DNA from 2 places in the Vagococcus sp. WN89Y genome. Region 1 is predicted to be linked to the other one. Evidence: predicted binding sites of a transcription regulator. Region 1 holds the regulator's gene; the other holds the start of a gene.
The links. Region 1 encodes LexA, which represses DNA repair genes until DNA is damaged. Its sites were predicted from a motif close to CNAACANNTGTTNG; they were not measured.
Positions count from the first base shown of each region.

Region 1 (14,826 bases):
AGTGTAAGGATTCTTTTTGTGCTTCCTGAGCAGGTTAAAACGCATGCCATATCATCATGGGAAAGGAGAAAACATAAGTAAAAAATGTAGATCCAGATCACGTTTTCGCGTTATACACTGTAGCCTGCAAATTCCTGAACAGAGGTGCTGGTATGACGCCGTTAACACGACCACGCGTTGAGTTTATTTCGACCATTTTGCAGGCCGTGCTTAACCTCGGTCTGCTAAGCCTGGGCCTGATTCTGATTGTTTTTTTGGGCAAGGAGACGCTGCATCTGGCTGATGTGCTGTTTGCGCCGGTACAGACCACGAAATATGAGCTGGTGGAAGGCCTGGTGGTCTACTTTCTCTATTTTGAGTTTATTGCCCTGATCGTGAAGTATTTTCAGTCAGGCTTACATTTCCCGCTGCGTTATTTTGTCTACATTGGCATCACGGCCATTGTGCGGCTGATCATTATCGATCATGACTCCCCGATGGATGTGTTGATCTATTCTGCGGCGATCCTCTTGCTAGTAATAACGCTGTGGATCTGTAATTCGTCGCGTTTAAAGCGTGAATAAAAAAAGCGGTCGTAAAAGACCGCTAAGTACATCACAAGTTAGTCGGGAAAAACGAGGGTGCAGTGGCTACGCCCCTTATCTTTTCGGCAAGAACCTTTGCTCTTGCTTAAACGACGCAGGGCGCAATAACGATGAAACTTAACCTTTTACGCCTCCCGCCGTCAGGCCGTTAACCAGCCAGCGCTGGGCGAGCAAGAAGACTAACGTAATCGGAATAGCAGACAGCACGGCCGCCGCGGCAAAATCCCCCCACAGGTAGTTTTGCGGGTTAAGGTATTGCTGCATACCCACCGCCAGCGTATAGCTATCAACATCCCGCAGCAGCAGCGACGCGACCGGCACTTCGGTGATCGCGGCGATAAACGACAAAATAAACACCACCGCGAGAATCGGCACCGACAGCGGCAGCAGAACCAGGCGAAATGCCTGCCACGGTGTTGCGCCGTCCAGCGCCGCCGCTTCTTCCAGCGAACCGTCGATGGTTTCGAAATAGCCCTTGATCGTCCAGACATGCAGCGCGATCCCGCCCAGGTAAGCAAAGATCACTCCGCCGTGGGTATTCAGCCCGATAAACGGAATGTACTGGCCCAGACGATCAAACAAGGCGTACAACGCAACCAGCGAGAGCACCGCCGGGAACATCTGAAAAATCAGCATCCCTTTGAGTAACGAGGATTTTCCGCGAAAGCGCATGCGGGCAAAAGCGTATGCGCAGGTCGTGGAGAGCACGACAATCCCGACGGCGGTAATACCGGCGATTTTTACCGAGTTCCACAGCCACAGCAGCACCGGGAAGGGCGGCGGGGTCACGCGCCCGTCGGCATGCTCCACGCTAAAGCCCAGCGCCAGCCGCCAGTGCTCCCAGGAGATTTTCTCCGGGATCAGGCTACCGGTGGCAAAGTTACCTTCACGCAGCGATATGGTGACGACCATCAACAGCGGGAACATGATTGCGGCGATAAACACCAGCAATAAAAAATGGGTGAAAAAGAGCCTGAGTTTTTGCGACTTCGCTTGCACCATAGCCATAACGCGTCCTCCTTAATCAAATTTCATGCGTGTCGCTTTCAGGTTGACGATAGCCAGCAGGCCAACCAGCAGGAATATCAGCGTGGCGATGGCGGCAGCTAGCCCGAAGTCCTGACCGCCGCCGCCCTCAAAGGCGATGCGGTAGGTGTAACTCACCAGCAGGTCGGTATAGCCTGCTGGCGTGGTCGTGCCGATACGGTCCGGCCCGCCGTTGGTCAACAGCTGGATCAGCACAAAGTTGTTAAAGTTAAAGGCGAAGCTGGCAATCATCAGCGGCGTTAATGGTTTTATCAGCAGCGGCAGCGTGATGCGGAAAAAGTTCTGCATCGGCCCCGCGCCATCCATCGCTGAGGCTTCATAGAGATCGTCAGGGATCGCTTTGAGCAGACCCATGCACAAGATCATCATGTAGGGATAACCCAGCCAGGTGTTGACTATCAGGATCATCGCTCGCGCGGTGGTCGGATCGCTAAACCACGCTGGTTTCAGGCCGAACAGCGCGCCGAGCATCAAGTTGATCTCACCGAAGCTTTGGTTAAACAAACCTTTAAAAATCAGTATTGAGATAAACGACGGCACGGCATAGGGCAGGATCAACAACACGCGATAGATGGCTTTACCTTTGAGCGACTCCCACTGCACAACACACGCCAGCACCATGCCAACGGCGACCGTCAGCACCACGGTGAGCACCGAGAACACCACCGTCCAGATAAAAATAGCGACAAACGGTTTTTGGATCCCCTCGTCCGTAAAGACGCGGGTAAAGTTCCCCCAGCCGATGGTAACGGTATAACCCGGGCTGAGTTTTTCATCGCCCCATGTCCCGTCAGCGTTGATGGCCTGATAGAAGCCGATGTCGTTATTTGGCCGGTACTTGACGCCGCTCTGGTTGTTTAACAGCGTGCCGTCTTCCTCGCGTTGATAGAGCGGGCGCGTGCCGGAGAACTGGCGCAGCGAACTCATGGCAACGCGGCTCTCATCTGGCAAAAGCGCGGTGAGCTGATTTAGCGCCTGGCGGTTTTGCGTAATAATGCGCAGATTTGCGCGCTCGCCTGCGGGCAGCGCCGCGACCTCTTTTAACTTTATTTCTTGTACACCGCCGGGGTTGAACGCGTCTGAGAGGTAATTTTTACCGCTTTCACCGTCGGTCAGCGCCAGCTGCCACGCGTCGCCCGCCGGGTATAACCCGAAGTTATAGGCTTTGCCCGCCTGATAAGTGCGGTCGAGTAACACCTGCTCGGCGCGCTCCTGGGTAAGCTGGTTGGTGCTGCTGTAGTTGGTAAACGCAATCGCGATAGTACAGATGAGCGGGAAGAGAACAAACAGTCCCATGCCAGCAAGACCTGGGTAGACGTAGCGCCAGGCATACGCTTTACGGTTGGCAAAAATATACAGGCCCACGGAGCTGAGGATCAGCGTGGTAATCGCAAAAAGGTATTCGCCCTGGATATACATCAACACAACAAGGTATGCCACCAGCAGCCCCAGAAGGGTAATAGCGGCCCATGTAAACAGCGGGCTTTGCCACCAGTGGCGCTTTCTAACAATATCCATGGGGAATTCCTCCTCTACACCGCATTCTTCGTGCGCCCCAGCCGGAGCGATGAGAGCACTTCATCGTGCCGCTTTGGTGCAGCACGAAGAATGCGGTGTATACAACATGTTCAGTTCACCTTATCCCCTTGCGGGGATAAGGAATGAAAAGGCTTACTTAGTAATACGACCTTCAGCGTCTTTCAGTGCGGCATCCACAGTCTGGCGGCCACTGACTGCGTTGATAACAGCGGTGCGGGTGGCATACCAGAAGGCTGACATCTGCGGGATGTTCGGCATGATTTCACCTTTTTGCGCGTTATCCATTGTCGCAGCAATGCGCGGGTCTTTGGCTAACACATCCTGGTAGGATTTCAGCGCCACAGCGCCCAGCGGTTTGTCTTTATTGACCTCTTCCAGCCCCTGGTCGGTCAGCAGATAGTTTTCAAGAAACTCCTTCGCCAGTTCTTTGTTCGGGCTGGCGGCGTTAATACCTGCGCTCAGCACGCCGACAAACGGTTTAGACGGCTTACCGTTAAAGGTTGGCAGTGGTGCCACACCGTAATTGACTTTACTCTTATCGATATTGCCCCACGCCCACGGGCCGTTAATGGTCAGCGCCGTCTCGCCTTTATTGAAAGCGGCTTCCGCGATGGAGTAATCCGTGTCGGCGTTCATGTGTTTGTCTTTAATCAGCTTCACGAGGAAGCCAAGCCCTGCTTTCGCGCCGTCGTTATCAACGCCGACGTCTTTCACATCGTATTTGCCGTTTTCAAGCTTGAAGGCATAACCACCGTCGGCTGCGATCAGCGGCCAGGTGAAGTACGGCTCTTGCAGGTTGAACATCAGCGCGCTCTTACCTTTCGCTTTCAGTTCTTTATCCAGCGCCGGGATCTCTTCCCATGTCTTCGGCGGGTTGGGTACGAGGTCTTTGTTATAAATCAGTGACAAGGACTCTACCGCAACCGGGTACGCAATCAGCTTGCCGTTGTAACGCACGGCGTCCCATGTGAAAGGATAAATTTTGTCCTGAAAGGCTTTTTCCGGCGTGATTTCTGCCAGCAGGCCTGATTGCGCGTAGCCGCCGAAGCGGTCATGCGCCCAGAAAATAATATCCGGGCCGTCACCGGTTGCGGCAACCTGCGGGAATTTCTCTTCCAGCTTGTCCGGGTGCTCCACCGTGACTTTGATACCGGTGTCTTTCTCGAATTTTTTACCCACTTCGGCCAGGCCGTTATAGCCTTTGTCGCCGTTTATCCAGATAACCAGCTTACCTTCTTCGATTTTGGCGAGGGCAGAGGCGGAAAACATCATCGTTGCCACTGCGGACAGTGCAAGGATGCGTGCGCCTGTTTTGATTTTCATATATCCCGTCCTTTAGGTGATGTGCTCGTGGATACGCTCAGCGTGGTTTGTCCGGATTAGTCTCTCCATTTGGCAAGCGCTTCTCATCATCCTTACCCCTACGCCCCTGGGATGATTTGTGTGACCTGTGTTACATAATTTGATGTTATGTGTGTCAGCGCACATAAAATCGCGCTGTGTTTTGCAAAGCCTGTCACGAAAATGCCCGCAGAGCGCCCCGCAATGGGGCAGACGCGTCCTTCTCATCCTCCCGCCTCCTCCCCCATAAAAAACCAGGGGGGTGGAGGATTCGCCCCTGTAATAGATGCCGCATAGTCGACCCACATTGAATGTTTCTGTTGGTGACCGGTTGTAACGAAGGGAGAAGGGCATGGCGAGCGTACAGCTGCGTAATGTAACGAAAGCTTGGGGCGACGTAGTGGTGTCAAAAGACATCAATCTCGACATTCACGAGGGTGAATTCGTGGTGTTCGTGGGTCCATCAGGCTGCGGTAAATCGACGCTGCTGCGCATGATTGCCGGACTGGAGGACATCACCAGCGGCGAGCTGTTGATTGGCGACACGCGCATGAATGATATTCCCCCGGCCGACCGTGGCGTTGGCATGGTGTTTCAGTCGTACGCCCTCTATCCGCACCTGTCGGTGGCGGAGAATATGTCCTTCGGTCTGAAACTGGCGGGCGCGAAAAAAGAGACCATTCAGTCTCGCGTCAGGCAGGTGGCAGAGGTGTTGCAGCTGGCGCATTTGCTGGATCGCAAACCGAAGGCGCTGTCCGGCGGGCAACGTCAGCGTGTGGCGATTGGCCGAACGCTGGTGGCTGAGCCGCGCGTTTTCCTGCTTGATGAACCGCTCTCCAACCTGGATGCCGCGCTGCGTGTACAGATGCGCATTGAGATCTCCCGTCTGCACAAGCGCCTGGGCCGCACGATGATTTACGTCACCCACGATCAGGTGGAAGCGATGACGCTGGCCGACAAAATCGTGGTGCTTAACGCCGGGCGCGTGTCGCAAATCGGCAAACCACTCGAACTCTATCACTACCCGGCGGATCGCTTTGTCGCCGGTTTTATCGGCTCGCCGAAGATGAATTTCCTGCCGGTAAAAGTGACGGCGACCGCCATTGACCAGGTACAGGTTGAGCTACCGAACCGCCAGCGCGTCTGGCTGCCGGTGGAGAGTACTAAGGTGCAGGTGGGCGCCAATATGTCTTTGGGCATCCGCCCGGAGCACCTGCTGCCGTGTGATATCGCGGATGTCACGCTGGAAGGCGAAGTTCAGGTCGTAGAACAGCTTGGTCATGAAACACAAATCCATATCCAGATCCCCGCAATACGTCAAAACCTGGTGTACCGCCAGACTGACGTAGTGCTGGTAGAAGAGGGTGCCACATTCGCTATCGGTTTACCGCCGGAGCGCTGCCATCTGTTCCGTGAAGATGGCTCCGCCTGCCGCCGGTTACATAAAGAGCCGGGCGTTTAAGCATTCCACAAACTTACACAGCTCTCTTCGTGCGGTGGCACGGCGGCAAGTGAAACGCAGCCAACGAGGACACGGCGCAAAAGGTGGCGTGTAAAAAGAAAAGCAATGATCTCAGGAGATAGAACGATGATTACTCTGCGCAAACTTCCACTGGCTATCGCCATCGCAGCGGGCGTTATGTCTGCTCAGGCAGGTGCCGTTGATTTCAAAGGTTACGCACGTTCCGGCATCGGCTGGACCGGCAGCGGCGGCGAGCAGCAATGCTTCCAGGCCACCGGTGCGGGCGCAAAATACCGCTTGGGTAACGAATGCGAAACCTATGCAGAATTAAAACTGGGTCAGGAAGTGTGGAAAGAGGGCGATAAAAGCTTCTACTTCGACACTAACGTGGCGTACTCCGTAGCACAACAAAATGACTGGGAAGCAACCGACCCGGCGTTTCGTGAAGCCAACGTGCAGGGTAAAAACCTGATTGACGCGCTGCCAGGTTCGACTATGTGGGCCGGTAAGCGCTTCTACCAGCGTCATGACGTGCATATGATTGACTTCTACTACTGGGATATTTCTGGTCCTGGTGCCGGTCTGGAAAACGTAGACCTGGGCTTTGGTAAGCTATCTATTGCGGCGACACGCTCTACAGAAGCCGGTGGTTCTGCGACTTTCGCCAGCAACTCCATCTATGATTACACCGAAAAAACCGCCAACGATGTTTTCGATGTGCGCTTAGCTGAATTAAACACTAACCCAGACGGTAAGCTTGAATTAGGCGTGGACTATGGCCGCGCTAACGAGCGTGATGGCCAGTATTTGTTTAATGACACCAAATCCAAAGATGGCTGGATGTTCACTGCCGAGCACGTTCAGAGCATGCTCGGAGGTTATAACAAATTCGTTGTGCAGTATGCGACCGATGCGCTGACTTCCCAGGGTAAAGGCTTGTCCCAGGGCTCTGGTGTCGGTATTGATTCTAATGTTGCTCGCAACATTGCTGCTTATAACGCCAACAATAACGGCCACCTGCTGCGTATCCTCGACCACGGTGCTATCTCGCTGGGCGAGCGCTGGGATCTGATGTACGTCGGTATGTATCAGGATATCGACTGGGATAACAACAACGGTACCCGCTGGTGGACTGTTGGTGTGCGCCCGATGTTCAAATGGACACCGATCATGAGCACCCTGTTGGAAGTGGGCTATGACAACGTGAAATCCCAGCGCACTAACGACACCAACAATCAGTACAAAATCACCCTTGCTCAGCAATGGCAGGCTGGCGACAGCATCTGGTCTCGCCCGGCTATTCGTGTGTTCGCCACCTATGCCAAATGGGATGAAAAATGGGGCTACAACTACAACGGTAATCCCAGCACCAACGTTGACTACTCGCTGGCAACCCGCAATGGTACCGGCGGCGAGAAGTTCGGCCGTGGCGATAGCGACGAATGGACCTTCGGCGCCCAGATGGAAATCTGGTGGTAATCAATTTTTACCGCGTAGTGACCAAAAAAGAGGGGCGCAAGCCCCTCGACCCTTGAACAGCGCGCTATTGCCTGGCTAACGCTGCTTCGCATAACAAAGGTGATAACTATGAAAATGAAAAAAACGCTCATCGCCCTGTGCATGACGGCGGGCCTGCTCGCCAGCGTACCGGGTATCACGTTTGCGGATGTTAATATCGTTCCACAAAATACCAGCGCCGCGCCGAGCATTCCGCGCGATGCCTTGCAGCAGTTAAGCTGGACACCGGTAAACACCTCAAAAACGCAAACTGTTTCCCTGGCGACCGCCGGGCAACGCGTGAATGTGCCGGGCATTGCAGGCCCTGTCGCTGCTTTTAGCGTGCCGGCCAATGTAGGCGAGCTGTCCCTGACGCTCTCCAGCGATGTCAACAAAAAAAGCGGTGTATTTGCGCCGAATGTGCTTATTCTTGATGAGAACATGACGCCATCTGCTTTCTTCCCCAGCGAATACTTTACCTACCAGGAACCCGGCGTTCTGTCGGCAGACAGACTGGAAGGCGTGATGCGTCTGACGCCCGCGCTGGGCCAGCAAAAACTTTACGTGCTGGTCTTTACCACCGACAAAGATTTGCAAAACACCACCACGCTGCTTGATCCGGCAAAAGCTTACGCCAAAGGTGTCGGCAATGCCGTACCGTCTATTCCTGACCCGATCGCGCGCCACGTTATCGATGGCGTAGTCAACCTGAAAGTGAAAACCAGCACCAGCTCCAGCGTGCTGGTCGGCCCGCTGTTTGGCTCTTCCGGCGCAGGGCCGGTAGTGGTGGGTAATACCGCCGCGCCTGTCGCAGCAACGACTACGCCAGCCCCGGCTCCTGCACCCGCCGCGAAAAGCGAGCCGATGCTCAACGATACGGAAAGCTATTTTAACCAGGCCATCAAACAAGCCGTTGCCAAAGGCGATGTAGATAAGGCTTTGAGATTACTGGATGAAGCAGAGCGTCTCGGTTCAAAAACCGCGCGCTCCACGTTTATCAGCAGTGTAAAAGGCAAGGGGTGACAGTCTCCCCACAATGCTGATTTTGCAACAACTGGTGCGCCAGTCGGCGCACCCTTTTTACCTCAATAATTTACCCTGTTACATCTCTGTTGCGCTGTTGCAAACTTCCCCGCACTTGCCCGCCGGTTCTGCGATACAATAATGCTACGTTATGTACCGGAGGTTAGGCATGTCACACCCTGCGCTTACGCAGTTACGTGCGCTGCGCTATTTTGACGCAATCCCCGCGCTGGAACCGCAGCTACTCGACTGGCTGTTGCTGGAAGATTCAATGACCAAACGCTTTGAGCAACAAGGCAAAAAGGTCACCGTTAAGCTTATTCAGGAAGGGTTTGTGACGGCTGAATTTATCACGCCAGAGCGCGCGTTATTGCCCGAGGAGCCGCGCTACTGGCTGCGGGAAATCATTCTTTGTGCTGATGATGAGCCCTGGCTTGCCGGGCGCACCGTGGTGCCGGAGTCAACCCTGAGCGGCCCGGAGATGGCGCTGCAAAAACTGGGGAAAACGCCGCTCGGGCGTTACCTCTTTACCTCTTCTACACTTACGCGAGATTTTATTGATATTGGTCGTTATGAGCAGCTTTGGGGGCGCCGCTCCCGCCTGCGTTTGGGGGGAAAGCCGCTTATGCTGACAGAACTGTTTTTACCCGCGTCGCCGTTGTACTAAGAGGAAGATAAAATGGAGTGGAGTCTCACGCAGAATAAGCTGCTGGCTTATCACCGGCTTATGCGTACGGACAAACCAATCGGTGCGTTGCTGCTGTTATGGCCAACGTTATGGGCGCTATGGGTTGCCACGCCCGGCGTACCGCCGCTGTGGATTTTGCTGGTGTTTGTTGCCGGTGTCTGGCTGATGCGTGCAGCGGGTTGTGTGGTAAATGATTATGCCGACCGTAAATTCGACGGACATGTGAAACGCACGGCGAATCGACCGCTGCCGAGCGGCGCAGTCACGGAAAACGAAGCGCGCGCGCTGTTTGTGGTACTGGTGCTCGTCGCCTTCGCGCTGGTGCTGACCCTTAATACGATGACCATTCTGCTCTCGGTCGCGGCGCTGGCGCTGGCCTGGATCTATCCGTTTATGAAGCGCTACACCCATCTGCCGCAGGTCGTGCTGGGGGCGGCGTTCGGCTGGTCTATCCCGATGGCTTTTGCCGCCGTCAGCGAGTCTGTGCCGCTGAGCTGCTGGATTATGTTCCTGGCCAATATTTTGTGGGCGGTGGCTTATGATACGCAATATGCCATGGTGGATCGCGATGATGATGTGAAGATTGGCATCAAATCGACGGCGATCCTCTTTGGTCGCCATGACAAGCTGATCATCGGTATTTTGCAGGTTGCGGTGCTGGTGCTGATGGCCGCTATCGGCTGGCTGAATGAGTTAGGCTCGGGATATTACGCAGCGGTGCTGATTGCTGGTGCGCTGTTTGCCTATCAACAAACGCTGATTGCTGGCCGCGAGCGCGGCGCCTGTTTTAAAGCGTTTTTGAATAATAATTATGTGGGACTGGCGCTGTTTTTAGGCCTGGCGGTGAGCTACCTGCATTGAGCTTTGTAATACAGCCTCTCCCTTGCGGGAGAGGCTGATTCTTTACGCGTCCACCTGCGTAGCGCTCTCAATCGTCAAACGCACATCGGAGGTAATCAACTCCGCCAGCAGCTGGTAAACCGCCAGGGTCTGCGACGGTTCGGCATCGCCGCTGTCGCTGATATAGCCTTCATCACGCAGCGTTAACACCAGCGTACTGAATACCGCCTTATCGAAAAACTCCGGCGCGTTGATGCCGTGCAGCACCGACAGGCGCTGCGCCAGCGTGCGGCTCTCTTTCTCCAGCGTGCTGCGGTTCATCGACGGGTTTGCGCTCAGCAGCCAGAAGGTGATGGCGTAGCGTTGCAGCGTTTCACGCGCGCCTGCCGCCAGCAGTTGCAGCGTGCGCGAGCGGGCCGGGTTAATGCACAGCTGATCGTCTTTCAGCGTGATAAGCCCCTGGCGCAGCATCTCCTGACTGAGGTTTTCCAGCACTTCAGCCAACTCTGCTTTATCCCAACGCAGGAACAGCTCCGCTTTCAGCATCGGGTAGAGCAGCTCAACGTGGCGCAGCATTTCGCTTCGTGAGATAGCGCGATGCTGAGTGATGATCGCCGCCATCAGCGACGGTAGCACCAGCATATGGGCGATATTGTTGCGATAGTACGTCATCAGTACCGCCTGCTCGCGCGGCAGAATAATGATTTCGCCGATAGTATCCTGCTCGACTTCAAACTTATTCATTTGCAGCGCGTGGTCGATAAGCGCGCTGGCGCTGACCGCCGGAGCCGTTGAATCAGGCGAATAAGGTACATTGCGCAACAATGAGAGATAGCACTCCAGTTGTTCCGTCAACTGCTCGCGAGTCAGTGAACGCTGGCGGGAAGCCAGCAGCGCCGTGCAGCACAGGTTCATCGCATTGGCCGCACCGGCGTTATTGATACGCACCATCAAATCCGCGGCGATATTATTCACCGTCGGCGTCAGCCACGCCGGGCGAATGGCTTCAATCGGATCGATGGATTCGCGCCACTCCGGTACATGGTGGTTCAGGTAGTTAACCAGCGGGATCGGCTCGCCAAAGTTAACATACCCCTGGCCGAGGTTACGTAACTTGCTCAGGCCGCGCACCATCTGCAAGAAGCTCTCTTTCTCTTTCGTTGCACCGCGCAGCTCTTTCGCGTACGTCCCCACCTCCATCACGTGCTCGTAGCCGATGTAAATAGGCACCAGCGTGATCGGGCGCGTACCGCCGCGCAGCATCGCCTGAATCGTCATCGACAACGTGCCGGTTTTCGGGTCCAGCAAACGCCCGGTGCGCGAGCGACCGCCTTCGACAAAGTACTCTACCGAATAACCACGGCTAAATAGCTCGCCCAGGTACTCGCGGAACACCGTGGAGTAGAGTTTGTTGCCTTTAAAAGTACGGCGAATAAAGAACGCGCCGAGGCGGCGGAAAATCGGCCCGGCGGGCCAGAAGTTCAGGTTGATACCGGCAGCAATATGCGGCGGCACCAGCCCCTGGTGATAGAGCACATAAGAGAGCAGCAGGTAGTCCATATGGCTGCGATGGCAGGGCACATACACAATTTCATGCCCGTCATGAGCCAGCTGGCGCACACGCTCAGCGTTATGCACATTGATGCCCTGATAGAGCCGGTTCCAGGTAAAGCCGAGGATACGGTCAGTCAGGCGGATCATCTCATAGGAGAAGTTGGCCGCAATCTCTTCCATCAACGCAATTGCGTTTTGCTGTGCCTTGTCATGGGAGATTTTCTTACTGCGCGCTTCGTCTTCCACCGCGCGGGCGATTGCTTTGGAAGAGAGCAGCTTATTAAAGAGATCCTGACGGGCCGGCAGGCGCGGGCCAACGGCAGCCAGACGCTGGCGGGCGAAATGCATACGCGCCACGCGAGCCAGTTTCTGCGCGATGATTTTATCCGTCCCGTGCTCGGTTGCCATGCGGCGCAGCGACACCGGCGGTGAGAAACGCACAAAGCTGTCGCGGCCAAGCCAGGAGACGGCAAAGAATTTCTGAATACCGTTGAGCATACGCAACGGCGGATTGACTTCGCCTTTCTCGCGCCCGGGCGATCGACCAAACATCACCGATACCGGCACCATCTGCACATCCAGATCCGGATGGCTACGGTGTAAATCCAGGTAGTCGTGAAACAGTTTGATGGACTCTTCTTTCGGCGTGTAATAGGTGAATACGCGCGGGCCGCCGTGGATAAACACGAAACGCGGCAGCAAAGCGCCGTCTATCTCCAGCGGTTCCAGCGGATCGGGAAGACTGTGAGCCAGACATTGCGCGCGCAATGTCAGCAGGTCTGCCTTAGAGTTATAAGGCAGTACGTACATAATAGGGCGTGATGTATCGAGACCAAGTTCCTGTGCAGGTTCTGCAGGTATCGACTTACTTTTTACCAACACGCTTAATGGTAAATTAAGTAATTTGTAGTAAATTCGTGGCCAGCCGGACATAAAGGATGTAAAGCCTCTGGTTAATAGTGCCATTGCGCGGCAAGAATATCAGAAAGCGCACATGATTTCTGTTGTACCTCAGCACGCTAACATAGACATTGACGCATATTTACATAAAAAAGGTTCGTGTATGGCCAATAATACCACCGGATTAACAAGGATTATCAAAGCGGCAGGTTATTCCTGGAAGGGCATCCGTGCCGCGTGGATCAATGAAGCGGCATTCCGCCAGGAAGGCGTAGCGGTCGTTCTGGCCATTATTATCGCGGCCTTTCTGGATGTCGACGCTATTACGCGCGTGCTGCTGATTGGCTCCGTGTCGCTGGTAATGATTGTAGAAATTCTCAACAGCGCCGTCGAAGCGGTGGTCGACCGCATTGGCGCTGAATACCATGAACTTTCTGGCCGCGCGAAAGATATGGGTTCGGCAGCGGTGCTGATGTCTATCCTGCTCGCGTTATTCACCTGGGTCACGCTTTTGTGGTCACATTTCCGATAATGCTTCCAGAATGAGATAACGCCCTGGTTTTTTACTTAAATTTGATTCCAAAATCACCTTTAACTGTATATACTCACAGCATAACTGTATATACACCCAGGGGGCGGAATGAAAGCATTAACGGCCAGGCAGCAAGAGGTGTTCGATCTTATCCGCGATCGCATCTCCCAGACAGGTATGCCACCGACGCGTGCGGAGATCGCGCAGCAATTGGGGTTCCGTTCCCCAAATGCGGCTGAAGAACACCTCAAAGCGCTTGCGCGTAAAGGGGTTATCGAAATTGTATCCGGCGCATCACGCGGGCTTCGCCTGCTGGTGGAAGAAGAAGTCGCCGGGCTGCCGCTGATTGGCCGCGTTGCGGCGGGTGAGCCGTTGCTGGCGCAGCAGCACATCGAAGGGCACTACCAGGTCGATCCGGCGCTGTTTAAACCGCACGCAGATTTCCTTTTGCGCGTTAGCGGTATGTCGATGAAAGACATCGGTATTATGGACGGCGATTTGCTGGCGGTGCATAAAACTCAGGATGTACGTAATGGCCAGGTGGTCGTGGCGCGCATCGAAGATGAAGTCACCGTTAAGCGACTGAAAAAGCAGGGTAACACTATCGAACTGTTGCCGGAAAACACCGAGTTTTCCCCGATTGTCGTCGACTTGCGCGATCAAAACTTTACCATTGAAGGGCTGGCCGTTGGCGTCATCCGCAATGGCGAATGGCTGTAACGCCTCTCTTCTCTGCTGCGGCACCGTTTCAGGTTCCGCAGCGTAAAACGTATTCCCTGACCTGATTGTGATGCCATGGCGTTTTTAACCGCATCCGATAAAGCCCTGTGGCGGCTTGCCCTGCCAATGATCTTCTCCAATATCACCGTACCGCTACTGGGTCTGGTGGATACGGCGGTGATCGGCCATCTCGACAGCGCCGTGTACCTCGGCGGTGTTGCCATTGGCGCAACGGCAACCAGCTTTCTGTTTATGTTGCTGCTGTTCCTGCGCATGAGCACAACCGGTCTGACGGCGCAGGCATTCGGCGCTAATAACGCACCGGCGCTTTTACGTGCGCTGGTGCAGCCCTTACTGCTGGCGCTGGGCGCTGGCGTACTGATTGTGCTGCTGCGCGCGCCGCTTATCGATCTGGCGCTGCATATTACCGGCGGCAGCGACGCTGTGCTGGAGCAGGCGCGGCGCTTTCTGAATATCCGCTGGCTAAGCGCACCGGCATCGCTGGGCAACCTTGTCCTGCTCGGCTGGTTGCTGGGCGTGCAGTATGCGCGTGCGCCGGTCATTTTGCTGGTGGTGGGCAATGTGCTCAATATTGTGCTGGATGTCTGGCTGGTCATGGGGCTGCATATGAATGTGCAGGGCGCGGCGCTTGCTACCGCCATCGCCGAGTATGTCACTTTTGCTATCGGTTTGCTGATGGTATGGCGCGTGTTGTCCCTACGTAAGATCCCAGTAGCTATGCTGAAAAACGCATGGCGCGGTGGAGTCCGGCGTTTGCTGGCGCTAAACCGCGACATCATGCTGCGCTCGCTGCTCCTGCAACTCTGCTTCGCGTCCATCACCGTGTTTGGCGCGCGGCTGGGGGCGGATACGGTTGCTGCAAACGCCGTGCTGATGATGTTCCTGACGTTCACCGCCTACGCGCTGGACGGTTTTGCTTATGCTGTCGAAGCCCATTCCGGGCGGGCTTATGGCGCACGGGATGGCAGCGAACTTATGCAGGTCTGGCGGGCGGCATGTCGTCAGTCCCTGCTTGTGGCGCTGGCCTTTTCCGCTGTTTATGCGCTGGCAGGCAAGCGTATTATTGCGCTGCTTACCT
Region 1 covers NZ_JBQPOM010000066.1:36,439-51,264, forward strand. The annotation lists gene psiE (phosphate-starvation-inducible protein PsiE) at 153-563, shown strand; gene malG (maltose ABC transporter permease MalG) at 702-1,592, opposite strand; gene malF (maltose ABC transporter permease MalF) at 1,605-3,149, opposite strand; gene malE (maltose/maltodextrin ABC transporter substrate-binding protein MalE) at 3,303-4,493, opposite strand; gene malK (maltose/maltodextrin ABC transporter ATP-binding protein MalK) at 4,864-5,973, shown strand; gene ACTU3N_RS19005 (maltoporin) at 6,100-7,452, shown strand; gene malM (maltose operon protein MalM) at 7,561-8,493, shown strand; gene ubiC (chorismate lyase) at 8,663-9,160, shown strand; gene ubiA (4-hydroxybenzoate octaprenyltransferase) at 9,173-10,042, shown strand; gene plsB (glycerol-3-phosphate 1-O-acyltransferase PlsB) at 10,085-12,541, opposite strand; gene ACTU3N_RS19030 (diacylglycerol kinase) at 12,639-13,007, shown strand; gene lexA (transcriptional repressor LexA) at 13,116-13,727, shown strand; gene dinF (MATE family efflux transporter DinF) at 13,803-14,826, shown strand, end outside.

Region 2 (14,826 bases), on a different contig from region 1:
CTCGCTTGAGTGTTTATTGATAGCCGCATCTACCGCTGCCTGAATAGACGTATGGGTGACGCCAGGCGTACCTGCTGCGCCCACCACGAAGTCAGGTTTTTCCGGCAGACGGATAGCATAAGGTTTCCACGGCGCGCCATCAGGCGTCATGGCGGTAAAGTAGCGATCCGCAGTAAAGTTTTTCGCCTCACCGGCGCTGAGAATCGGGCGCGAGGACGTACCCGGCGCGGTTTGTTCAGAAGGACGTTCAGACGGTGGTGTTGAGCTACAGGCGGTCAGTGTCACGCCAAAAGCGAGTGCCAGCGCCAGACGGGAAACCGATGATGTCTTCAAGGGATGCTCCAGACTATGCAAGTTGAAATGAATTGCCCAAAGCCTGCTTTTTTATACTAAGTTGAGCGAAACGGGAAGCCGATTCGCACAATCGGCTTCAAAAGTAGTGACTTTCTTAACTAAACAGCGCGGTAATGGAGGCGCTGGCAAGTTTGTGGAAGTGAACATTAAAGCCAACCAGCGCGCCGCTGGCGTTTTCATCCACATCGATTCTGTCAACGTCCAGCGCATAAACGGTAAACACATAGCGGTGCGTTTCGCCTTTTGGCGGCGCAGCGCCGCCGTATCCGGCTTTGCCAAAATCGGTACGGGTCTGCACCGCGCCCTCCGGCAGTGCGGCAAGGCCGGAGCCGGCACCTTGCGGCAGCACGCGGGTATCGGCGGGGAGGTTTGCCACCACCCAGTGCCACCAGCCGGAGCCGGTCGGCGCATCCGGGTCATAACAGGTCACGACAAAACTCTTTGTCCCGGCTGGCACCTCATCCCAGGCCAGGTGGGGCGAAATATTGTCGCCATCGTAGCCCATCGCGTTAAAAACATGGCGATTCGGCAGTTTCTCGCCGTCGCGTAGATCATGGCTTACCAGCTTCATCATCTGCTCCTCTTTGCAAAAGCCCTGCTTAAGCCTGGGCGAACAAGTCATTGCGCGCAACGGCGTCTACCACGGCGCGGGTTAAACGCGAAAGTTGCTGCGCCGTAATAATATACGGCGGCATCAGATAAATCAGTTTGCCAAACGGGCGGATCCACACGCCCTGTTCGACAAAGAAGCGTTGCAGGGCGGCCATATCGACCGGCGCGTGAGTTTCCACGACGCCAATCGCGCCCAGCACGCGCACATCCGCGACGTTCTCAAGCGCCTTCGCCGGGGCCAGCTCCGCACGCAACTGGGCTTCGATAGCCGCGACTTGCTCGCGCCATGCGCCACTCTCCAGCAGGCTCAGGCTGGCACTTGCCGCCGCGCAGGCCAGCGGGTTGCCCATAAACGTCGGGCCATGCATAAAGCAGCCTGCTTCACCTTCGCTGATAGTTTCCGCTACCTGGCGGGTGGTCAGGGTGGCCGAAAGCGTCATGGTGCCGCCGGTCAGCGCCTTGCCGAGGCAGAGAATATCCGGCGCTATCTCTGCGTGTTCGCAGGCAAACAGCTTGCCGGTGCGCCCGAAACCGGTGGCTATCTCGTCGGCAATCAGCAGGATGCCTTCACGATCGCACATTTTACGGATGCGTTTTAACCACTCAGGGTGATACATCCGCATCCCGCCTGCGCCCTGCACAATCGGCTCCAGAATCACTGCGGCGATTTCATGGCGATGGGCGGCCATCACGCGGGCGAAAGCGACCAGATCCTGCTCGTTCCACTCGCCATCAAAACGGCTTTGCGGCGCAGGAGCAAACAGGTTTTCCGGCAGATACCCCTTCCAGAGACTGTGCATGGAATTGTCCGGGTCGCAGACCGACATCGCGCCAAATGTGTCCCCGTGGTAGCCGTTACGGAAGGTGAGAAAACGCTGCCGGGGCTGCCCTTTTGCCTGCCAGAATTGCAGCGCCATTTTCATCGCAACTTCCACTGCCACCGAGCCGGAGTCAGCCAGAAAAACGCACTCCAGCGCATCAGGCGTCATCGCCACCAGCTTACGGCACAACGCGACAGCCGGAGCGTGGGTTATACCGCCGAACATCACGTGCGACATGGCGTCGATTTGCGCTTTCATTGCTGCATTCAGCGCCGGATGACCGTAGCCATGAATCGCCGCCCACCAGGACGACATACCGTCAATCAGCGTCTCGCCGCTGGCAAGCGTCAGCTCGCAGCCCTGGGCGGATTGCACCGGGTAAACCGGCAAAGGAGAGGTCATTGAAGTGTAAGGGTGCCAGATATGGCGTTGATCGAAGGCTAAATCGTCCGTTGTCATAATCGACTTGTAAACCAAATTAAAAAGTTTTAGGTTTACGAGTCTACACCCAATAACGATTTTACAACACCCTTTGGAGAAGCCCAATGGCTCACCACGCACGCTGGACGATGTCGCAAGTTACCGAACTTTTTGAAAAACCTTTGCTAGAGTTGCTGTTTGAAGCGCAGCAGGTTCACCGCCAGCATTTCGACCCACGCCAGGTGCAGGTCAGCACGCTGCTGTCGATTAAAACCGGAGCCTGCCCGGAAGACTGCAAATATTGCCCGCAGAGCGCGCGCTACAAAACCGGGCTGGAAGCCGAGCGCCTGATGGAAGTAGAGCAGGTGCTGGACTCTGCCCGCAAAGCAAAACAAGCCGGTTCCACCCGTTTTTGCATGGGCGCTGCGTGGAAAAACCCGCAGGATCGCGACATGCCGTACCTGGAACAGATGGTCGAAGGGGTGAAAGCGCTGGGCCTGGAAGCCTGTATGACGCTCGGCACACTGAGCGAAAATCAGGCGCAGCGGCTGGCCTCGGCCGGGCTGGATTACTACAACCATAACCTCGACACTTCCCCGGAGTTCTACGGCAATATCATCACCACACGCACCTACCAGGAGCGTCTCGATACACTGGATAAAGTGCGCGACGCCGGGATCAAAGTCTGCTCCGGCGGTATCGTTGGCCTGGGCGAAACGGTGAAAGACCGCGCCGGGCTGCTGCTGCAACTGGCAAACCTGCCCACGCCGCCGGAAAGCGTGCCAATTAATATGCTGGTAAAAGTAAAAGGCACGCCGCTTGCGGAAAACGACGACGTCGACGCGTTTGATTTTATCCGCACCATTGCGGTGGCCCGCATTATGATGCCCACCTCCCACGTGCGTCTTTCTGCCGGTCGCGAGCAGATGAATGAACAGACGCAGGCGATGTGTTTTATGGCCGGGGCGAACTCTATTTTCTACGGCTGCAAACTGCTGACCACGCCAAACCCGGAAGAAGACAAAGACCTGCAACTGTTTCGCAAACTTGGCCTGAATCCTCAGCAAACCGAGGTACTCAATGGCGACAACGAGCAGCAACAGCAGCTTGAAGCGCAGCTTCTGCACGCCGATACCGACCAGTATTACAACGCCGCCGCCCTATGAGCTGGCAGCAACGCATTGACGCGGCGCTTGACGAGCGTCGCGCGCAGCATGCCCTTCGCACGCGCCGCGCCGTTGACCAGGGCGCCGGGCGTTGGCTGACGCTGGGCGAGCAGCACTTTTGCAACTTTTCCAGTAATGATTACCTCGGCCTGAGCCAGCACCCGGCGGTGATCCGCGCCTGGCAGCAGGGCGCAGAGCGCTACGGCGTCGGCAGCGGCGGGTCGGGCCACGTCAGCGGCTACACCACGGCGCACCAGGCGCTGGAGAGCGAACTTGCTGAGTGGCTCGGCTATGATCGCGCGCTGCTGTTTATTTCAGGTTTCGCGGCAAACCAGGCAGTGATTACGGCGCTGACCGGCGGTGACGACAGGATTGTTGCCGACAAACTCAGCCACGCGTCCTTACTCGAAGCCGCTACGCTAAGCCTGGCACAATTGCGGCGATTCGTGCATAACGATGTCGGGCATCTGGCTTCATTGCTGGCAAAACCGTGCGCGGGTCAGCAACTGGTGGTCAGCGAAGGGGTGTTCAGCATGGATGGCGACAGCGCTCCGCTTAAAGAGCTGGCGGGCGCAGCGCGGCAGGCACAGGCCTGGCTGATGGTTGACGACGCGCACGGTGTGGGCGTTGTTGGCGAGCAGGGGCGCGGCAGCTGCTATGCGCAGGGTATCCGCCCGGAATTGCTGGTGGTCACCTTTGGTAAAGGCGTCGGCGTCAGCGGCGCGGCGGTGCTGTGCAGCCATTCGGTGGCGGATTATTTTCTGCAATTCGCCCGCCATCTTATTTACAGCACCGCGATGCCGCCCGCGCAGGCAACGGCGCTGAGCGCGGCACTGCAGGTGATTCGTGGCGAGGAGGGCGATCGTCGCCGGGCGCATCTTCGTGCATTAATTGCCCGTTTTCGCCAGGGCGCAACAGGGCTGGCGATGACGGTGACGGACTCCGCAAGCGCTATCCAGCCGTTGATTGTCGGTGAAAATGCGCGCGCATTACAGCTGGCAGAACGCCTGCGCCAGCAAGGCTGCTGGGTGACGGCGATCCGCCCGCCAACGGTGCCGCCTGGCACCGCGCGCCTGCGCCTGACGCTAACAGCCGCGCATGAGTGTGAGGATATCGACCGGTTACTGGAGGCGCTGCATGGCGGTGAATAAACAGGCGGTGGCCGCCGCCTTTGGTCGCGCGGCGCAGAGCTACGCGCAGCACGACACATTGCAGCGCCTGAGTGCGGATCTGCTGCTGGCGAAGCTCGGCGCGCAAACGCCCGCGCGGGTGCTGGACGCAGGCTGCGGGCCGGGGACGATGAGCCGTTACTGGCGTGAGCAGGGCAGCGAAGTGACGGCGCTCGATCTCTCTGCGCCGATGCTGCGCGCCGCGCGCGAGCGGCACAGCGCGCAGCACTACGTGGCGGGGGATATTGAAGCGCTGCCCCTGGCAGGCAGCCACTATTCGCTGGTGTGGAGCAACCTGGCGGTGCAGTGGTGCGACTCCCTGCGCCAGGCCATCAGCGAGTTATACCGCGTGACGCAGCCCGGCGGCAGCGTGGCGTTTACCACCCTGGTGGACGCCTCGTTACCGGAACTCAACCAGGCCTGGCGCGCGGTTGATGACCGCCCGCATGCCAACCGTTTTTTAACGCCGCAGGCCATCGGGCAGGCGCTGCACGGTTTTCGGCTGCGTCAGGGGACTGAGCGCGTCACGCTCTGCTTTGATGATGCCGCCAGCGCGCTGCGCTCGCTGAAAGGTATCGGCGCGACACACCTTCACGCGGGCAGGCAAAAAGGGCTGACACGCGGCGCATTGCAGCGCTTGCAGCTGGCCTGGCCGCAACAGCAGGGCAAATGCCCGCTGACCTATCATCTTTTTTGGGGAGTAATCACCCGTGACTGAGCGCTATTTTGTGACCGGAACGGACACCGAAGTGGGTAAAACCGTCGCCAGCTGCGCCTTATTACAGGCGGCGAATCTACGTGGGTTACGCAGCGCAGGCTACAAACCGGTGGCGTCCGGCAGTGAGATGACCGCACAAGGGCTGCGTAACAGCGATGCGCTGGCGCTACAGCGTAACAGCAGCCTGCCGCTGGCCTATGAGACGGTTAATCCGTTCACCTTCGAAGAACCCACCTCGCCGCACATTGTCAGCGCACAGACGGGCGTTGCCATTGAGGCTGCCGTGATGTCTGCCGGGTTACGCACGCTGGAAGCCCAGGCCGAGTGGCTACTGGTGGAAGGTGCTGGCGGGTGGTTTACGCCGCTCTCAGAGACGCTGACCTTTGCCGACTGGGTCACCCAGGAGCGCCTGCCGGTCATCCTGGTGGTTGGGGTGAAACTGGGCTGTATTAACCATGCGGTGCTCACCGCGCAGGCCGTTTTGCAGGCAGGGCTTCGGCTGGCAGGCTGGATAGCCAACGATGTGCAGGTGCCGGGCAAGCGGCACGCGGAGTATCTGGCGACCTTGCGGCGCATGTTACCGGCACCGTGCATTGGCGAGATCCCCTGGCTTGGCCAGGCGGCGGAACAGGAGACGCTGGGTCATTACCTGGATCTTAGCGTGCTGGCTCCGGCGTCATCCATTGCAGAAGCCGTGGGTCGTCCAGTTGCTTAATGCTGCCTTCGGCCACGTTGCGCCCCCGGTGCAGCAGATAAAAACGATCCGTGACTCGCCGGATAAAGGAGAGGCGTTCTTCGGCGAGCAGGATAGTCATTCCGAACTCCTGATTCAGCCGCACAATTAAGTTACCCAGCTTATGGATAAACGCCTGGCCCAGCCCGCGCGTCGGTTCATCGAGGATCAACAGCCGTGGGCGGGTCATCAGCGCCCGCGCCACGGCCAGCTGCTGTTGCAGATCGTCGGCCAGTTCCGCGCCTTTCGCTTTGCGCAGCGCATACAGCTCCGGCAACAGGTCATAAATATCCTGGCGCAGGCTGTTGCCCGCATCGCCGCCTGCGAGGACCGCGATATGCAGGTTCTCCTCCACGGTCAGTTGCGAGAAGATGCGCCGGTCCTGCGGCACATATCCAATGCCCAGCGCGCTACGGTGAGCCGCCTGCATCAGGTGCAAATCCTGCGCGATTTCACCGTCTTCCTGCCAGATGATGCTGCCGCTCTCCACCGGCAGAAATCCCGCGATACAGTTAATCAGCGTGGTTTTACCCATACCGGGCAAGCCGATGACTGACGTACAGGCACCGGGAAGTAAATCGAGATCCACGTTCCATAAAATATGCCGATCGCCGTAGAACTGATTGACTGCACGCAAGCTCAACATGATTCACTCCTCACTGGGGTCAGGCTGACAGGAATGATGTGCAAAAGGCTTGCCATTGTGAGCAAAAGACGGTTTTTTCGGACATAACCAGTAGAAGATCGCCCTGCGGCGCGATGAAAAGCGGATCAAATAATAAAATGCTGCACTTTGCCAGTGCTACCGTGGCGAATGGTGGTGCATTAAAGCAACAATTTGTGAGGCGGATCGCAAGCCGATCCGGCGCTGTTTTCCCGGATCGGTAGCAAAAAGAATCAATAAATTTTTTTTGTGCGCCGCTTCGCCAGGTAAATTAGGAATTTGGCGGAAGGCTGGCAGTCCGGCCTGGCGGCAGTTATCCACTATTCCTGTGGATAACCTTGTGCATTAGAGTTAGAAAACGTGCTACAAGCGAGCAACTGCGCGGCCTGCGTCTGAATTGACGCGAAACACAGCTTTTTATATTTTGTTTTTTAAATCAACACGTTAAATAAAATCAATGCCTGTAAGAAAAGTGTCACCGGCTGCCACAAAACTTTCAAACGCGTGCTTGACAAATGTTAATCCAGGAAAATTTCTGGGGATAACCCTAAAGCGGGGCGTTTTTATCTGGCCGGAGCGTAAATTTCAGAAGCTAATCGCCGTGAGGGCCGTACTTAGTACAAATTTTCGTAGACGCCACTGTTTTTTCATCCAGTATTACAGGTTGGCAAAAGTCACGCTGGTGAGTAAAATAGGTTACCTGCCCGCTCATTCCTTCACCAGGTAGCCGTTCATGAGTAAACCGTTCAAACTGAATTCCGCTTTTCGTCCTTCCGGCGATCAGCCTGAAGCTATACGTCGCCTCAAGGAAGGGCTGGAAGACGGCCTTGCACACCAGACGCTGCTGGGTGTTACCGGTTCAGGGAAGACGTTCACCGTCGCGAACGTGATTGCCGATCTCCAGCGCCCGACGATGGTGCTGGCACCGAACAAAACGCTGGCCGCGCAGCTGTATGGCGAGATGAAAGAGTTCTTCCCGGAGAACGCCGTGGAGTACTTCGTTTCCTACTACGATTACTATCAGCCGGAAGCCTACGTCCCCAGCTCGGACACCTTTATTGAAAAAGATGCGTCGGTGAACGAGCACATCGAACAGATGCGTTTGTCGGCCACCAAAGCCCTGCTTGAGCGCCGCGACGTGGTGGTGGTGGCGTCGGTGTCCGCTATCTACGGTCTGGGCGACCCCGATCTCTACCTGAAAATGATGCTGCATCTGACCAAAGGCATGATTATCGATCAGCGCGCGATCCTGCGCCGCCTGGCGGAGCTGCAATATATGCGTAACGATCAGGCGTTCCAGCGCGGCACGTTCCGCGTGCGCGGGGAGGTTATCGATATCTTCCCGGCGGAGTCTGATGACCTGGCGCTGCGCGTGGAGCTGTTCGATGAAGAAGTTGAGCGTCTGTCGCTGTTTGACCCGCTGACCGGGCATATTGAGTCCGTTATCCCGCGCTTTACCATCTATCCGAAAACGCACTACGTCACGCCCCGCGAGCGTATCGTGCAGGCGATGGAGGAGATAAAAGATGAGCTGGCCGTGCGCCGTAAAACGCTGCTGGAAAACAACAAGCTGCTGGAAGAACAGCGCCTCAGCCAGCGCACCCAGTTCGATCTGGAGATGATGAACGAGCTGGGCTACTGCTCCGGGATCGAAAACTATTCCCGCTATCTCTCCGGGCGCGGGCCGGGCGAGCCGCCGCCGACGCTGTTTGATTACCTCCCGGCAGACGGTCTGCTGGTGGTCGATGAGTCCCACGTCACTATCCCGCAAATCGGCGGAATGTATCGCGGCGACCGGGCGCGTAAAGAGACGCTGGTGGAGTATGGTTTCCGTCTGCCGTCGGCGCTGGACAACCGCCCGCTGAAATTTGAAGAGTTCGAAGCGCTGGCGCCGCAAACCATTTATGTTTCGGCAACGCCGGGCAATTACGAGCTGGAAAAATCCGGTGAAGACGTTGTCGATCAGGTGGTGCGTCCGACCGGCCTGCTTGACCCGGTGATTGAGGTGCGTCCGGTGGCGACTCAGGTAGATGACCTGCTGTCGGAAATCCGCAAACGCGCGGCAATTAACGAACGCGTGCTGGTGACGACGCTGACCAAACGCATGGCGGAAGACCTCACGGAGTACCTGGAGGAGCACGGCGAGCGGGTGCGCTATCTGCACTCGGACATTGATACCGTCGAGCGTATGGAAATCATCCGTGACTTGCGTCTTGGCGAGTTCGATGTGCTGGTCGGCATCAACTTACTGCGCGAGGGGCTGGATATGCCGGAGGTGTCGCTGGTGGCGATTCTTGATGCTGACAAAGAGGGCTTCCTGCGCTCCGAGCGATCGCTTATTCAGACCATTGGCCGTGCGGCGCGAAACGTAAACGGCAAGGCCATTCTCTATGGTGATAAAATCACCCCGTCGATGGCGAAGGCGATTGGCGAAACCGAACGCCGCCGCGAGAAACAGCAGCGCTATAACGAAGAGCACGGCATTACGCCGCAGGGGCTGAACAAAAAAGTGGTGGATATTCTGGCGCTGGGCGAGGGGCTGGCGAAGACGCGTGCGAAAGGGCGCGGCAAGTCCCGCACGCCTGCGCAGGTGGAAGCCGCCGAGCTGGCGCTCTCTCCGAAAGCGCTGCAACAGAAAATCCACGAGCTGGAAGGCAAGATGATGGAGCATGCGCAAAACCTTGAGTTCGAAGAGGCTGCCAGCGTGCGCGATCAGCTGCATCAACTGCGCGAGTTGTTTATCGCCGCCTCCTGAGCCTTGCTTAATGTTCCCTTAATATTCGCCGGGCACACTACCTCCAGTTAAGTGGAGGTAGTGTGATGCAACAATTTAAATTTCGTGAGTTCTTTGCCGTTACATTTGCTCTGGCGATTGTTATTGGCTTTAGTCATCTTTGGGTGCTGAGCTATTAAGCTGGCGCAGGGCAGGGTGAAATTTCACCCATGCCCGCACGCCGGATGCATCCTGGCGGTTGTGCAAAAAGAACTGGGCGTTGTGTAACTGCGCGATGCGCGACACAATGCTCAACCCAAGCCCGATCCCTCCGTAGCGGCTATCCATGCGCACAAACGCTTTGCTCAGCTCGCCGCTGCGGCTTTCATCTATGCCAGGCCCTTCATCTTCCACCGCCAGCACCGGCGAGTCACCCTGCTCCAGCAGCACATGGATAGTCGAACCTGCCGGGCTATAACGGTGCGCATTCTCCACCAGGTTTCTGACCAGTACGCGAAGCAGCGTGGCATCGCCGGATACCGCCATGTCCTGGGTTTGTGCGAGCACCAGCCGCTGCTCCCGCCTGGCAAGCATAGTCTCCAGTTCGTCACGCAGGGGAAGCAGCACATCGTTGCGCAGCATCACTTGCTGGTAGCTGCCCGCGGAGAACGACTGGCCGACGCGGGCCAGTTGCAGCAGCTGACCAATATTTTCCGTCATTTGATCGAGGCGCTGAATTAACGGCTCCACATTGATCTTGTTGCTTTTTGCCATCAGCTCCAGATGCAGGCGCAGCCCGGCGAGCGGCGTGCGCAGCTCATGCGCAACGTCTGCGGTAAACAGGCGCTCCCGCTCCAGCGTCAGGGTCAGGCGTGAAACCAGTTCGTTAATCGATGAGGTGACCGCCTCGACTTCGCTCACGCTATTGTGCAGGGTGATGGGGTGCAGGTTATCCGGCGTGCGCTTATTCAGCTCGCGTTGCAGCTCTGAAAGCGGTCGGGTGATGGTTTTCACCGCCTGCATACAGATAAGCAAGGCCAGGCCCACAATCAGCAGGCTTGGCACCAGCAGGCTGGCGACCGCTTCGCGGACTTCATGGGCAATCTGTTTGTGGTTGTTGTGTTCAGTGACAGCACTTTCGACCAGAAGCTGGATCTGCTCTTCGCTCTCATGCCACAACCAGAACACGCTGATTAACTGGCAAAACACCAGAATGCCGCCGATGGTCAGCAGCAGGCGGCTGCGCATACTTCTGCTTTTGAAGGGGAACAGCGTCATCACGTGCAATCCCTTGTCGCCGCCTGCACCAGCATGTAGCCAAAGCCGCGCACGGTGCGAATGCGGGACTTGCCTATCTTGTCCCGAAGGTTATGGATATGCACTTCCAGGGTATTGGTGGAAGGCTCGTTATCCCAGTTGTAAATATCGTTGTAGAGAATTTCCCGGTGCACCGGGCTGTTGGCTTTTAACATCAGGCGCGAAAGCAGGGCGTACTCTTTGGGCGTCAACTCCAGCAGTTGCTCCCCCAGCCACGCCTGGCGGCGCGTGACGTTAAGGCGCAGATCGCCGTGGGTGATTTCGTTATCGCCCTGGTTATGATGGCGGCGCAGTAGCGCGCGAATACGGGCATTCAGTTCGTCCAGCGCGAACGGTTTCACCAGATAGTCATCCGCACCGGTATCCAGGCCCGCAACCCTGTCATCCAGGGTATCGCGGGCGGTCAGGATCAGCACCGGCAGGGTATATTTTTCCCGGCGCAGCCGCGCCAGCAGATGCAGGCCGTCTTCATCCGGCAGGCCCAAATCAAGCACTATCAGGCTATAGTGGCCTGCAGCCAGGCACAGCGCGGCTTCCTTTGCCGTCGCCACGCCGTCGCAGGCGTAGCCCTCACTCTCCATGGCCAGGATGAGCCCCTGCAACAGCAGGGCATCGTCTTCAATCACCAGAATTTTCATTTTGCCTGCTCCCGGCACGGTGTTAATAAATCCTCACTGGCACGATAGACCTTCGTGCTGACGCCAAGTATACCCAACATTGTCGGGAAGAGATTATCCTGCGACGTAGCCTGTGCCTGCGCCTGTTTTTGCAGGCACTGACTGTCCACCCCGTAACGCTTCTGGTAATCGTCAGACAGCCAGAGCAGCATCGGCACGTGGGTTTGCGCTTCGGGGGCGATAGCGTAAGGCAGCCCATGCAAATAGACGCCATTTTCCCCAAGCGACTCACCATGATCGGAGAGATACACGAGGCTGGTGGTAAATTTATCCTGCTTCGATTGCAATAATTTAATCGCCTTATCAACAATATAGTCGACATATAAAATCGTATTGTCATAAGTATTAACTAATTGTTCCCGTGAGCAGGACTGGATTTCATTGGTATCGCACGTCGGTGTAAACCGGCGAAATTCCCTGGGGTAGCGGTTGTAATAGGTTGGTCCGTGGCTGCCAATAGTGTGTAATACAATCAGGCCGTCGCCGTGCAATGTATCGATATACTGCGCCAGTTCGTGAAATAATACCTCGTCCTGGCACTCGCCATTAATGCAGTAACCTGGCAAATTCAGTTGCGTCATATCCTGGTGCGGCACGCGATCGCACGCGCCTTTACACCCGCCGTCATTTTCATTCCATAACACCTGAATACCCGCGCGTTGAACAATATCCAGCAATCCTTCCTGATGATGCGCCAGACTGTCGTCGTAATGCGCACGCGGCATACCGGAAAACATACAAGGAACCGACACCGCCGTGGCCGTGCCGCAGGAGGTGGTGTTGGGGTAATAAATCACCTTGTCCTGTTTCAGGCGCGGGTTCGTTTCCCGCTCATAGCCGCCTAAAGAGAAATTTTGCCCCCGGGAGGTTTCACCAACAATTAATATGGTCAGGTTTTTACGCGGGCCATTACGCATTTCCGGGCGCTGTACGGCATCTTCCCCTAAGCGTACCAGCGGCAAATTATCCATGCGATTGTGGGAATACCATGACAAAGATGCAGCAATAGTATTGGACGGGCTTAGGGATTTCACCAGCTCTTTATTATTACGAAACAGCGAGGCGTAATCTTTATAAAACAGCAGCGCCACCAGCGCGATAAGCAGCGCAGAAATAAAGAGGCTGACAACACGCGAAAGAATACTGCGCAATGTGCTGCGTGCGGGTTTTATTTTTATCCACCAGACAATAATCACCGGCAGCACGCCGGTAAATAACAGCGTTAATATCAGTTTGCCTGACAGCAGGGCAAAGCTTTCTGCCGGTGTGGTATCCAGGATATTAACGATCATCGAGCGATCGATGATCACTCCGAAGGTCATAATAAAATATTGTGCGGCGGCGCTGGCGATAATAAATACGCTGGCAACCACTTTATCGAGACGCAGGAAAGCGGCCAGCGATAACACACTATTAATTACGCTGAAAGCCACCACTGGCATGGAGAGAAAGACCAGCGCGTTATGCAAAGAATTTACCGGTAATAAGCTGAATGCCTGGCGATAGAATGCCACATTCAGGGCCAGCGCAATAAAAAGCGCACACAGAGAAATAAATGCAGTACGGCTCAGGGCTGGCCGGGGAAAACGGAACATACAATGACCTGTCTCAACATAGAATACCGCTATGCTGACAGGGGTTTTTTAAGACAACCTTAAGATGTTAAGAAATGCCCGGCGAGGGGGCAGTCACTCGCCGGGGTATCACCCTAATTGTTGCACCGCTTTTTCCAGCGCCGCGCGCAGAAGCTTGCGGTCATGGCGATAGGGGATATCGCTGGCTTCCAGCACTTCCTGGATAATCAGCCGGTCTGTCACCGCGCTGGCATCAACCTTTGGCCCGACAATGGCGGCATCAATGATTTTTTTACCGACGTACTGCTCCATAATCGCGAGCTTATCCGCCAGCGTCAGGCTGGCCGCAGCCGGGCTTAGCTCACGGCCCAGGTTACCGATATACACCACCGGCGCGGGCGTGCGGCGCAGCGCCTGGGCCAAATCCTCAAGCAATAACAGCGGCAGCAGGCTGGTGTAAAAACTGCCAGGCCCGATAACAATCAGATCGGCCTCGGCAATCGCCTCAACCGCTTCGCGCGTGGCATGAACGGGCGGTGACAGCATTAAATTTTGCACCGGCGCATGAAGCTGGTCGATATTGACCTCGCCATAAACCGTATGCCCTTCGCTGTCTGTTGCCATTAAATCAACCGGTTGCTCTGACATCGGGATCAGAAAAGCATCCACCTTTAATAAGTTACGAATTAAATTTATCGCTTCCAGAGGCCGCACGCTGAGGTGGTCGAGCGCCTTTAACATTAAATTTCCGAGGTTATGTCCGGAAAGTTCGCCATTACCGCCAAAACGGTACTCAAACATCGCCGACGCCACGCTCGGTTCGGTGATCAGCTGGTTTAAACAGTTGCGCATATCACCCCAGGCAATACCGCCTTCCGAGCGGCGGATGCGCCCGGTAGAGCCGCCGTTATCCGTGGTCGTAACAATACCGGTAAGCCGTGATCCCAGCGAGGCAAGAGAAGACATCACACGCCCGAGGCCATGCCCGCCGCCAAGCGCGACAACACGATCCAGGTCTGCAAGTGTGCGATTACGCATAATCATTCCTTATAAATATTTATCGCGCTACGGTAGCGTAAATACCACCAAAAGACGATGCCGCGAACAGCGGAAAATGACACATATCAAAGCAAAAACAGATGTTTCACGTACTCTGTAGCGAAAGTGCACGATCATGTCGCTATATACGATTTTATATAGCGATATTGATTCTGGCGAAAGGGTGCTGAACGCGCTACTATCCGCTTAATCAATCTTAGTGTTACTGATAACTTAACCCTAATGTATTTCGGATAATTATCCGAAAAACCCAGGGACATACACTCAAGCCTTGGTGCCTACGTTGAAAAATAGGGTGCTCTGGCCGTGGCGATACCGTCACCAGGGTGCAGGAAGAAATGACTGCATCTCCCGTATTTGGAAAGGTGTACATGGCTTCACAACTTACTGATGCGTTCGCGCGTAAGTTCTACTACTTACGTTTGTCGATCACCGATGTGTGCAATTTTCGTTGCACCTACTGCCTGCCGGACGGCTACAAACCGGGCGGCGTGAGCAATAAAGGCTTCCTCAGCGTCGATGAAATTCGCCGGGTGACCCGCGCCTTCAGCGCGATGGGCACGGAAAAAGTGCGCCTGACCGGCGGCGAACCCTCTCTGCGTCGCGATTTTACCGATATCATTGCCGCCGTGCATGAAAACAGCGCCATTCGCCAGATTGCCGTCACCACCAATGGCTATCGCCTGGCGCGTGACGTTGCCCACTGGCGTGAGGCCGGGCTGACTGCGATTAACGTCAGTGTCGATAGCCTCGATGCCCGCCAGTTTCACGCTATCACCGGGCAGGATAAATTCCGTCAGGTGATGGACGGTATCGATGCGGCGTTCGC
Region 2 covers NZ_JBQPOM010000018.1:70,404-85,229, reverse strand. The annotation lists gene ACTU3N_RS06335 (putative acyl-CoA thioester hydrolase) at 1-333, opposite strand, end outside; gene ACTU3N_RS06330 (kinase inhibitor) at 449-928, opposite strand; gene bioA (adenosylmethionine--8-amino-7-oxononanoate transaminase) at 954-2,246, opposite strand; gene bioB (biotin synthase BioB) at 2,333-3,373, shown strand; gene bioF (8-amino-7-oxononanoate synthase) at 3,370-4,524, shown strand; gene bioC (malonyl-ACP O-methyltransferase BioC) at 4,511-5,260, shown strand; gene bioD (dethiobiotin synthase) at 5,253-5,975, shown strand; gene ACTU3N_RS06300 (ABC transporter ATP-binding protein) at 5,917-6,639, opposite strand; gene uvrB (excinuclease ABC subunit UvrB) at 7,391-9,412, shown strand; gene pmrB (two-component system sensor histidine kinase PmrB) at 9,542-10,648, opposite strand; gene pmrA (two-component system response regulator PmrA) at 10,648-11,325, opposite strand; gene eptA (phosphoethanolamine transferase EptA) at 11,322-12,959, opposite strand; gene yvcK (uridine diphosphate-N-acetylglucosamine-binding protein YvcK) at 13,068-13,976, opposite strand; molybdenum cofactor riboswitch at 14,247-14,381, shown strand; gene moaA (GTP 3',8-cyclase MoaA) at 14,369-14,826, shown strand, end outside.
Region 2: the regulator LexA is predicted to act here: its motif matches at 7,155-7,168, upstream of uvrB (excinuclease ABC subunit UvrB).